3 regions of the Streptomyces sp. NPDC008317 genome follow, and region 2 is predicted to be linked to each of the others. Evidence: riboswitches for the same ligand, from Rfam matches in the RefSeq annotation. Region 2 holds a riboswitch; each other region holds the start of a gene.

Region 1 (3,780 bases), on a different contig from region 2:
ACGCCGAGAAGGACGACGCCGGAGATCGACAGGATCATTGGGCTTTCTCCTGGGTGATGGGGACGGTCACCATGAGTTCTTCCAGGCTCACAAAAAGTAATAGATCACGCACGGTGGCAAATGAGTGATTTGTAGCGAATTTCCACCATGTGGGGGGAGGCGGCGAACGGTGCCCGGCGCGAGCATTGCCCGCCAGGACCGGTTCATGTGCCCACCGCGCCCCCCGCCCCGCTCCTGGCGCAGTGAAGTCGCCCGAACGGGTGACGGCGGTGCAGGATGGCCGGTGTGCAGCTCACCCCGATCACCTGGTCACGGCTGGCCGACACCCTCGCCGAGCGGATCGCGGACGCGACCGCGGGGGTGAGCGCGGACGGGCCGGGGCCCTGGTGGCGGGTGGCCGTGGACGGCGCGGACGCCGCCCGCCCCGGCGATCTGGCGGACGCCGTCGCCGCCGCGCTGCCCGCTCTCGGCCGCCGCGCGCTCCGGGTGCGCGCCGCCGACTTCCTGCGGCCCGCGTCCCTGCGCTACGAGTACGGCCACCAGGACGCCGACGCGTACTACCAGCTCTGGCTGGACACCGGCGCGCTGCGCCGCGAAGTGCTCGACCCGCTCGGCACCGGCGGCTCGGGCCGCGTCCTGCCGACGCTGTGGGACGCCGCCACCGACCGCGCCACGCGCGCCGACTACGTGCGCCTGCCGCCCGGCGGCGTCCTCGTACTCGACGGGCCGCTGCTCCTCGGGCAGGGGCTGCCGTTCGATCTGACGGTCCATCTGCGGCTGTCCCCGGCCGCGCTGGAGCGGCGCACGGCGCAGGCCGACCGGTGGACGCTGCCCGCATTCGACCGTTACGACCGGGAGGCGATGCCGGAACAGGCCGCCGATGTCCTGGTACGTGCCGACGACCCGCGACACCCCGCCTGGACAGGCTGAACGACCCTCGCGCGTAAGCCCGTTGACCTCCCGGCCGCCGCCGGTCCGGCCTCGCCTTGCCGTGGGACCGCGCACCCCGCTAGCGTCCCCATCCACCATGACTGTCGCCATCGCGCCGCTGACCACCGAGCACATACCCCAGGCCGTGCAGCGCTACGACCGCTGGTTCGCGCGCGCCCGCCGCCCGCCGTCGCAACGCTCGTGGCTCGCCGACGGCCCCGTGCGCGGTGAGGAACTGCTGGGCAAGCTGATCGGCGTTCCGGGTCTCGAGGCCGCCCGCGCGCTCGACGGCGACGGCGGCCTGATCGGACACCTCGCCGCCGTCCCGGTGGACCTCACCCAGGACGACCCGGCGGGGCTGCGCAGCCACCCGCACTCCGCGCTGGTCCCGCACGGCGGTCACGCGCTGCCCGGCGGACGCGAGTCGGAGGTGCTGCGCGCGCTGTACGCCCGCGTCGCGGCCCGGCTCGTCGCGGAGCGACGGCTGGTCCACTACGTCGACGTGCCCGCGGGGGAGACCGCCACCCTGCCCTGGGCCGACCTCGGCTTCGGCCGCGAATTGGTGCACGGTCTGATGGCGGTCAAGGCGCGCGGGCGCCAGCCGCGCGGCGTCGAAGGGCTCGGCATCCGGCGCGCGGGCGTCGGCGACCTGCCGCAGATCGGCCGGATGGCCGCCGAGTCCTCGCGCAGGCAGCGCGAGTCCGCGGTGTTCCAGCCCCAGCCGGAACGCGCGCTCGCCGCCCTGCGGGTCTACTACGCCGACGCGCTCGGCGACCCGCGCAGCGGCGCCTGGATCGCCTCCCGCAGGGGCGAGGAGATCGGCATGGTGCTGCTGGTCCCCGCCACGCCCGACCCGGTGATCCCCGAGTCCTGCGTGGAGCTGGCCGAGGCGTACGTCGAACCCTCCGCGCGCGGCGAGGGCGTCAGCCGCGTCCTGCTCGCCACCGCGCTGGCCTGGGCGTACGACCACGGCCACCGCTACATGTCGGCCCGCTGGCACTCCGCCTCACCGCTGGCGGCGGGGCACTGGCCCGCGGTCGGCTTCCGGCCGGTCGCGTACCGGCTCAGCAGGTCGCTCGACGGCCGGATCGGCGGCTCGCCCGGCAGCTACTGATATCCCCAAGTAGCGTATTAAATCGGGCATTTAGGCGTGATGCGGCTCACTCGGCCGGTCCGCAGTGAGCGGCATCACCTCGGGAACACGGTCCGATTCCCCCGATGTACCCACTGTTCCCGATCCGGGCGGTTTGTCACCAGGAATCGGTCACGGAGGCACGGACGGTGAGCGGCTCGCACACGCAGCGGTGACGGCGGACGACCGGGAGTGACCGCGCTCCAAGCGGTGCGCCCGACGACGATCACGGTTGGTTGCCCGCCGCTCGGCCGGTCGTTTAGCTTCGCCTCCTGCGGGCCGGATGCCCGCGAATTGCGAATGTCCGTCGGGCGGAACGCCGAATCCTGCCGCCGCCCGGTTTCCTGGATCTTTGATCACACACGGCAGGGGCGGGGGACCCAGGTAAGTCGCCGTCCAGCAGTACCGGACGGCTCGGGGTGAAGTCGCGGCGCCTTGCGTACACGCAACGGCATTTCCACGTGACCGGGCATCTCCTGCCCGAACCCGACAGCTCACCTCGTAGGCGTAGGAGAGGAAATCCCCCATGCCCGCAAAGGGACAGCACCGCAAGACCCGTATGAGCCGCCTCACCCGCATCTGCATCGCCGCGGGCACGGGTGGCGTGGCCATCGCCCTGCCGCTGGTCGGCGCGGGCATCGCCTCGGCGGCCGAGCCCGCCCACAGCGCCCCCGCCACCGCCTCGCACACCTCCGCCGTCAAGGCGACGACCGTGGCGGACAAGAGCGCCGCGCCCAAGGCCGCCAAGGCCAAGACCACCAAGTACTCCGTGGTCAGCGGTGACTCGCTGTCGAAGATCGCCGACAGCCACCACGTCAACGGCGGCTGGCAGCAGCTCTACTCCGACAACAAGTCGGTCGTGGGCTCCAACCCGAACCTGATCTACCCGGGCCAGCACCTCACGCTGAACGGCGCCTCCGCCGAAAAGCCCGCCACCGCGCAGAAGTCCGCCCCGGCGCCGAAGAAGTCGGCCCCGGCCCCCGCCAAGAAGGCGACCCCGGCGCCCGCCGAGACCACCGCCCCGTCGAAGTCGTCCGACACGACGACCACGACCACCAAGTCCGCCGACACCACCGCCGCCAGCTCCTCCGGCTACACCAAGCCGGTCGGGGACGCGGCGATCGGTACCCAGTACCACGCCTCCGGCGCCAACTGGTCCAGCGGCTACCACACCGGTGTGGACTTCCTGGTCGGCTCCGGCACCAGCGTGAAGTCGGTCGCCGCGGGCACCGTCGTCTCCGCGGGCTGGGACGGCGCCTACGGCAACGACGTGATCGTCAAGCACGCCGACGGCAAGTACACGCTGTACGGCCACCTGACCCAGGCGCTCGTCTCGGCCGGGCAGACCGTCACCGAGGGCCAGCAGATTGGCGTCTCCGGCGCGACCGGCAACGTGACCGGCCCGCACCTGCACTTCGAGGTCCGCACGACCCCGGACTACGGCTCCGACATCGACCCGGTCGCCTACCTGGCCTCCCACGGCGTCACCGTTTCCTGACCCACCCGCTCCACAGCCGCTGTGGCGGCTCCTCGCGGCATCCGTGCCCGCCCGGTTCCTCACCACCGGGCGGGCACACCCGCGTGACGGGCCGCGAGTCCACGTGGTCACGCGGGTGACGTGGTCACGCGGTGACGTCGTTACGCGGTGACGTCGTTACGCGGTGACGTCGTTACGCGCTCACGTGTCCGGGAACAGCGCGGCCAGCTCGCCGCGCGAG
Region 2 (3,780 bases):
GGAGCCCCGGCCGTGGGCGTTCCCCGCCCCCGACCGCGGCACCCTGGGCAACGGGCTGACGGTGCTGACCAGCCACCGCCCGGGACAGCAGGTCGTCGCCGTCGAGGTGCTGCTCGACGCGCCGCTGGACGCCGAGCCCGAGGGTCTGGACGGCGTCGGCACCATCATGGCCAGGGCGCTGTCGGAGGGCACGGAGCAGCACACCGCCGAGGAGTTCGCGGCCGAGCTGGAGCGCTGCGGCGCCACGCTGGACGCGCACGCCGACCACCCCGGTGTGCGGGTCTCCCTCGAAGTGCCCGCCTCCCGGCTCGACAAGGCGCTCGCCCTGCTCGCGGAGGCGCTGCTGACCCCGGCCTTCCCCGAGGACGAGATCAAGCGGCTGGTCGCCAACCGGCTCGACGAGATCCCGCACGAGCTGGCCAACCCCGCCCGCAGGGCCGCGATGGCGCTGTCCAAGGAGCTGTTCGCACCGGAGCTGCGCTGCTCCCGGCCGCGCCAGGGCACCGAGGAGACCGTCCGCAGGATCGACGCGGCGGCCGTACGCGCCTTCTACCGGGCCCACGTCCGCCCGTCCACCGCGACCGCCGTGGTGGTCGGCGACCTCACCGGCATCGACCTGCCGCGGCTGCTCGACGACACCCTGGGCGGCTGGAGCGGCTCGGCCGCCAAGCCCCGCCCGCGCCCGGCGATCACCTCGGACGACACCGCGCGCGTGGTCATCGTGGACCGGCCGGGCGCGGTGCAGACCCAGCTCCTCATCGGCCGTACCGGCGCCGACCGGCACGACCCGGTGTGGGCGGCCCGCGTGATCGGCACCTACTGCCTGGGCGGCACCCTGACCTCCCGCCTGGACCGCGTGCTGCGCGAGGAGAAGGGCTACACCTACGGCGTACGCGCCTTCGGACAGGTGCTGCTCGGCTCCGCCGACGGTACGGGCGCCGCGCTGCTGGGCATCAGCGGCTCGGTGGCCACCGAGGTCACCGGGCCCGCGCTCGCCGACACCTGGCAGGTCATCAGGACGCTCGGCGAGGGCGGCCTGACCGACGAGGAGCGGGACGTCGCCGTACAGAATCTGGTCGGTGTGGCGCCGCTGCGCTACGAGACGTCGGCGGCCGTCGCGGCCACGCTGACCGACCAGGTCGAGCAGCAGCTCCCGGACGACTACCAGGCCGAGCTCTACGCGCGGCTGGCGGCCACGGGCACGGTGGAGGCGACCGCCGCGGTCGTCAACGCCTTCCCGCTCGACCGGCTCGTGGTGGTGCTGGTCGGGGACGCGTCCGTCATCGCCGGGCCGGTGGGCGAGTTGGGCATCGGACCGGTGAACATCATCACGTAGTACCGGACGGTCGGACCCGCGTCACGCGGGTCACGCGCCACCCGGCGCGAGCGGTCGGCACCGCTCGCGCCATCCGTCCCCGGAACCCCGGCAGCCCCCTGCGGCGCCGGGGTTCCGGGCGTTTTCGACCGCCGCGCGGGCGTTTTCGAGCGCCGTGCGGGAGTTGGGGAGGACTTGCGGGGGAGTGTCAGCGAAGTGTGGCGTACGCAACAAATCAGCTGATCTGTTTGGCGGATGGGCGAAACCGCGGTTAGCGTCTTCGCTCGTTGCCCGTCAGCAGCAGCCGCGTCCGGCGGCACGCGGGCACACATCGCCGAGTCCCCGTCAGGGGAGCCGGGGACCCAGCCCTCTCGCGAGGGAGCAGTCCCTGGGGTGAATCGGGACCGACCGCCGAGCGGCGGCCGGACCCGTAGGAGACCTTCCTGCTCCGAACCCGTCAGCTAACCCGGTAGGCGAGAAGGAAGGAAAGGAGCGACGCCTCTTCATGGCGTTCACCGTTCTGCCCGCGCCCAGCGGGAAGCACCGCCGTCCCCGTCGCGGCGCCGCACGCACCGTCCGCGGTGGCGGCACGCTCGCCGGAGTCGCGGTGCTCACCGCGACCGGAGCGTTCGGGGCCACCTCGATGACCGCCACGGCCCACGCCGAGAGCGCGCACGACGCCGTCGCGAACACCGTCTTCGCCCGTACCGCCGATGTGACCGGCTCGCTCGCCGACTCCCTGGCCGCGCAGGCGGAGGCCCAGCGCAAGGCCGCCGAGGCCGCGAAGGCCACGGCGGAGGCCGACCGCAAGCAGGCGGAGGCCGCCGCCCGCGCCAAGGCGGCCAAGGCCAAGGCCGACGCGGCGGCCGCGAAGGCCAAGGCGGAGGCCGCGGCCAAGGTCCGGGCCGCCCGCGAGGCCAAGGCCCGCGCCGACCGCGCCGCCGCCGAGCGCAAGCGTCTCGGCTCCTTCGTCCTGCCGGTCGACAGCTCCTACGTCTCCACCGCCTACCACTCCTCCAGCGGCCTGTGGTCCTCTGGCTACCACACCGGCATCGACTTCCACGCGGCCAGCGGCACCACCGTGCACGCGGTCGGCTCCGGCACCGTGGTCGAGGCCGGCTGGGGCGGCTCGTACGGCAACAACATCGTGATCCGGATGTCCGACGGGATGTACACCCAGTACGGCCACCTGTCCTCGATCCAGGTCTCGGTCGGCCAGAGCGTCACGCCCGGCCAGCAGATCGCCCTGTCCGGCGCGACCGGCAACGTCACCGGGCCCCACCTGCACTTCGAGGCCCGTACCGGACCCGACTACGGCTCCGACGTCGACCCCATCGCCTACCTGCGCAAGCACGGCGTCTCGGTCTGACCCCAGGACCCCGCAGGGGTCCCGCCACCGCCCCCTGGAACCACCGCACCACCCCCCTCAGCACGAAGGCCCCGGCTCCCCCCGCCGGGGCCTTCGTCCGTCCCGTACCCGTGCCGTACCCGTCCCGCATCGGTCCCGCGCGCCAAAAGAAGTCCCATATTCGGGACTGTGATCGGAATCCCTGGTGTGCTGGAATAGGGTTACCGCAGAATGTGCGGAAAGAATGGGGTCCTGCGATGCGGAATCGGATGTGAACGGGACGGACGGCACGGGGCGGCGTATCTCCGCCCAGGTGGTGTGTACGGCCATCCGCGACGACATTGTCAGCGGTTTCTTCCCGCCGGGCGGCCGGCTGACGGAGGAACTGCTCGCGCAGCGGTACGGGGTGTCGCGCGTGCCGGTCCGCGAGGCGCTGCGCACCTTGGAGTCCGAGGGCTTCGTCCGCACCCGCAGGCACGCCGGCGCGTCGGTGGCCGAGCCCACCGAGCAGGAGGCGGCCGACCTTCTGGAACTGCGCGGCCTGTTGGAGCCGCTGGGCGCCGCGCGCGCCGCCCAGCGCCGTACCGACGCGCATCTGAAGGTGCTGCGCGGGCTCGTACGCCTAGGTCAGGAGCGCGCGGTCCAGGGCCAGTTGTCCGACCTGCCGTCGCTCGGCGGCTGGTTCCACGAGACGCTGGCGCAGGCGTCGGGCAGTCCCACGCTGGCCGCGCTGCTCACGCAGCTGCGCCACAAGATCGCCTGGGTGTACGGCGACGACGTGCCCACCCGCGCGGTGGAGTCGTGGGAGGAGCACGCGGCGCTCGTGGACGCGGTGGCGCGCGGTGACGCCGAGCGGGCCCGCAAACTGGCCGCGGGGCACGTGGAGCGGAGCGCCGCGGTGAGGATTCTGAAACATCCCGTAAACGCGGTGCGCCGCCGCCATTAACAATCGCACCGTATACAAGTGCGTAGAATTGCGGCACCCGTAAATGCAATAAAGCGGGGCCGGTGCAATCCGGGTGGATTGTCCGGCCCCGCTGAATTCCGCTGTCCGGTGGCGGGACAAAGATCCCCGGACGTGTTCCGGCCACGCGAAGGGCGCTTCGCGCGGCAGGGC
Region 3 (3,780 bases), on a different contig from region 2:
GAGGATGGAGCCGGGGTGCACGTGCCGGGCGCCGAGCAGATAGGCGATCCGGTGGGTGAGCACCCGGGTCTTGCCGGAGCCCGCGCCCGCGACGATGAGCAGCGGGCCGCCCGCGTGCTCGACGGCGGCGCGCTGCTGCTCGTTGAGCCCTTCCAGGAGCTGCGCGGGGTCGGTGGCGGGCCGCGGGGCGCCGTCACGGTAATACGCGTCCCGCCCGGTGGCCTGCGGCGGCGGTCCGTCGAACCGGCCGCCGAACAGGTCGTCCGGTACGTGCTCGCCGCCGGGGCCCCCGTCCTCCGGGGGCGGCGGAGCGGTGGGGTCGGCGGGCTCGGGGGCCACATGCAGACCGTTCAGGAAGTTGTCGTCAAAGAGGCTGCTCATCGCTCCCCGAGTCTAGAGCCCGGCACCGACAGCCCACGGCCCTTCCCCGCACAGCCCCCGGCCGACCCCCCACGACCCCCGTACGACGGCCCCCCGGCCGACACCCCAACCCCTTCGCCCGGAACCCCGGCCGACACTCCCGGCCCCCCGCCCAACGGCCGCCTCCGGGGCAACCACGTACCTTTACCCCGTAGTCCCGTTACCACGCACCGTGACAATGGGAAATGATTACGAAAAGGTATCGGGCCTATCGGACACCGCTCTTCCCAGCAGCCCGGAGCGTTGGCTACGGTCTCGCTCCAGCAGCGTCCGGATGGGCGTCCGAAAGGAGTCCGCGCGCCATGGCGACACACCGTAAGGCTCGCGCCGCGATCCTCAGCACCCCCGGCCCGCGTGCGGCCGTGGGGATCACGACGGCCGCGCTGGCCACCGTGACCCTCTTCGCGGAGAGCGCCAGCGCCGAGCCGGCCAAGCCGAAGCAGCCGAGCATCGCCGAGGTGAAGGCGAAGGTCGACGGGCTGACGCACCAGGCCGAGGTCGCCACGGAGAAGTACAACGGCATCAAGGAGTCGACCGACGCGCAGAACGCGAAGGTCAACCGGCTCCTGGAGCAGGCGGCGAAGAAGACGCAGGCGCTGAACGACTCGCGCCGGGTCCTCGGGCAGTACGCCGCCGCGCAGTACCGCACCGGGGGCGACGACTCGACCGGCCGCTACCTGCTGGCCACCGACCCGCAGTCGATGCTCGACCAGGTGCACCTGTCGGACGTGCTCGGCAAGCGGCAGCAGAAGGCCGTCGAGTCGTACCGGGTGCAGCAGGCCGCGGCCACGCAGCAGCGCATCGAGGCGGCCAAGAGCCTGGCGACGCTCACCACCCAGCAGGGCGAACTGCGCACCGCCAAGCGGGATGTGCAGGCCAAACTGGGCGAGGCGCAGAAGCTGCTCAACAGCCTCAACGCGCAGGAGAAGGCGCGGCTCGCGGCGCTGCGGGCCAAGCAGGAGGAAGAGGCGCGCGTCAAGGCCGCCGCCATCGCGGCCAAGGAGAAGGCGGCGGCCGAGGCCGCGGCGAAGGCGGCGAAGGCCGCGAAGGACTCCTCGACGCCGACCGTGCCGAGCACGGGTTCCTCGAAGGCCGACGACGCCATCGCCTTCGCGCGCAAGCAGCTCGGCAAGCCCTACGTGTGGGGCGCGACCGGGCCGACGTCGTACGACTGCTCGGGGCTCACCCAGGCGGCGTGGAAGGCGGCCGGGGTCGATCTGCCGCGCACGACCTGGGACCAGGTGAACGTCGGCACGCGGGTGTCGGAGTCGAATCTCCGGCCGGGTGACCTGATCTTCTTCTACAGCGACATCAGTCACGTCGGCCTCTACATCGGCGGCGGCCAGATGATCCACGCGCCGCACACCGGCACCGTGGTCAAGATCGCCCCGATTACCGAAATGCCGTTCTACGGGGCGGTCCGTCCCGCATAGTCCACCCGGCATAGTCCGACTTGTCCGGACGCCGCCGCGCTCACAAACGGTAAGATCACAAAGCGATTTCGGTCACATTGCAATCCAAACTTCCCAAGGCTCGCACAAGTTGACTACGGTAGCCCGCTAGGTGGTGAGCTTCCCCGTCGGCTGAAGAGCCGACAGCGAATCACCTCCGCTCAATCCGGCCCAGGCCGGAGCCGGGGACCCAACAGCACGTGGGGTGAATCGGAACGGACGCCGCAGCAGGCGTCGGGACCGTAGGGCGACCTTCAGCCCGAACCCGTCAGCTAACCCGGTCGGCGGTATTCGGAAGGAGTCGCCTCCCTTGGCGTCGCACCGCAAGCCGCGCAATCGCATACTGTCCACGGCCGGTCCACGGGCCGCCGTCGGGATCACCACAGCGGCCCTCGCGTCGGTCACCCTGCTCAGCGAGAGCGCCAGTGCGGCGCCCGCGAAGCCCTCGATCACCGAGGTCAAGGCGCAGATCGACCAGCTCAACCAGGACGCCGAGGTAGCGACGCAGCACTTCGACGCCGCCAAGGAGAAGACCGACAACCAGCGGGCCAAGGCCAATCAGCTCCTGGAGCAGGTCGCGCAGAAGACCGCGAAGATGAACGAGACGCGGCGGGTGCTCGGGCAGTACGCCACCGCGCAGTACCGCGACGGCGGCCTCGACCAGACGACGCAGTTGCTGCTGACGGACGACCCCCAGAAGTTCTTCGACCAGTCGCACATGATGGACCGCATCTCCACCACGCAGGAACAGGCGCTGGAGACCTTCAAGGTCCAGCAGGAGCAGGCGTCCATCCAGCGCGCGCAGGCCACCAAGAGCCTCAACGAGCTGACCAGCGCGCAGAACAAGCTCGCGGCGGCGAAGAAGAACGTCCAGACGAAGCTGGCCGCCGCGCAGAAGCTGCTCAACAGCCTCAACGCGCAGGAGCGCGCCAAGCTCGCCGCGATGCGGCCCACCGCCCCGACCAACACCGCGGGCTCCTCGAACTCCTCGAACTCCACGGCGAGCAACGTCAGTTACACCTACAACGGCCCGGCGTCCGGCCGCGCCGCCGCCGCCATCCAGTTCGCGATGTCGCAGCGCGGCAAGCCGTACGGCTCCGGCCGCACCGGCCCCGACGCGTACGACTGCTCCGGGCTCACCCAGGCCGCCTACCGCGCCGCCGGTATCTCCATCGGCCGCACCACGTGGGACCAGGTCAAGGACGGCACGGCGGTCTCGCAGTCCGACCTGCGCCCCGGCGACCTGGTGTTCTTCTACTCCAGCATCAGCCACGTCGGCATGTACATCGGCAACGGCCAGATCGTGCACGCCCCGCACAGCGGCGCGGTCGTCGAGGTTGCCCCGATGAGCTGGATGCCCTTCGCTGCGGCCCGCCGCATCGCCTGAGCCGTATCACCAGGGCCCGCACCGCCTGAGCGCGTGCAGTCTGAGCCCGTATCGCCTGAACCCGTGCAGCCTGAGCCCGCGTCCGCGGAGCCTCAGGACCGCCGGGCTCACAGCCCCGCATAGCACCCCGTGCCCGGTCGGACCTCCCGACCGGGCACTTTGGTCAGCAGGCGCGCGCATATGACCGGGTCACCCGTCGAACGGCGGTCGTTTACGGTCACGGGCCGGTCGAATCGGAGCAGTCCCGGTCTCCTTCCCCTGGCGCACCCCCGGTCAGGTTTAGCGTCGCTACCCAGGTGACCGATCCCCACAGCCGTCAGGACCGTGGCGGCGCGGTCACCCCCGCCGAAGGTCCGGCGGCGCTCTGCTCCCCCGTGCAGGCGTCGCCGGGCCTCCGCGCGGGCCCGTCGGAGCACTGGAAGGAATGACGGCCGCATGGCCTCCCACAGTCCCGCCTCACACCGCAGAACCTCGGCGGCGCGTACGTCCGCCCGCACGTCGGCGCTCACCGCGACCCGCGCC

The links. Region 2 has a riboswitch for cyclic di-AMP ahead of ACFY9V_RS30630 (M23 family metallopeptidase). Riboswitches for the same ligand answer to the same signal wherever they lie in the genome.
Region 1: linked by a shared signal. The riboswitch ahead of ACFY9V_RS10380 (peptidoglycan DD-metalloendopeptidase family protein) and the one ahead of ACFY9V_RS30630 (M23 family metallopeptidase) in region 2 are both predicted to bind cyclic di-AMP.
Region 3: linked by a shared signal. The riboswitch ahead of ACFY9V_RS27175 (NlpC/P60 family protein) and the one ahead of ACFY9V_RS30630 (M23 family metallopeptidase) in region 2 are both predicted to bind cyclic di-AMP.

What each region holds. Positions count from the first base shown of each region.
Region 1 covers NZ_JBIBFQ010000003.1:105,015-108,794, reverse strand. Annotated here, with positions in the region: gene ACFY9V_RS10395 (hypothetical protein) at 1-38, opposite strand, end outside; gene ACFY9V_RS10390 (uridine kinase) at 286-930, shown strand; gene ACFY9V_RS10385 (GNAT family N-acetyltransferase) at 1,028-2,044, shown strand; cyclic di-AMP (ydaO/yuaA leader) riboswitch at 2,370-2,585, shown strand; gene ACFY9V_RS10380 (peptidoglycan DD-metalloendopeptidase family protein) at 2,589-3,560, shown strand; gene ACFY9V_RS10375 (AAA family ATPase) at 3,741-3,780, opposite strand, start outside.
Region 2 covers NZ_JBIBFQ010000011.1:114,407-118,186, forward strand. Annotated here, with positions in the region: gene ACFY9V_RS30625 (pitrilysin family protein) at 1-1,336, shown strand, start outside; cyclic di-AMP (ydaO/yuaA leader) riboswitch at 1,638-1,805, shown strand; gene ACFY9V_RS30630 (M23 family metallopeptidase) at 1,821-2,684, shown strand; gene ACFY9V_RS30635 (GntR family transcriptional regulator) at 2,908-3,609, shown strand.
Region 3 covers NZ_JBIBFQ010000009.1:130,814-134,593, forward strand. Annotated here, with positions in the region: gene pcrA (DNA helicase PcrA) at 1-381, opposite strand, end outside; gene ACFY9V_RS27170 (NlpC/P60 family protein) at 723-1,853, shown strand; cyclic di-AMP (ydaO/yuaA leader) riboswitch at 2,020-2,174, shown strand; gene ACFY9V_RS27175 (NlpC/P60 family protein) at 2,182-3,258, shown strand; gene ACFY9V_RS27180 (hypothetical protein) at 3,555-3,686, shown strand; gene ACFY9V_RS27185 (NlpC/P60 family protein) at 3,694-3,780, shown strand, end outside.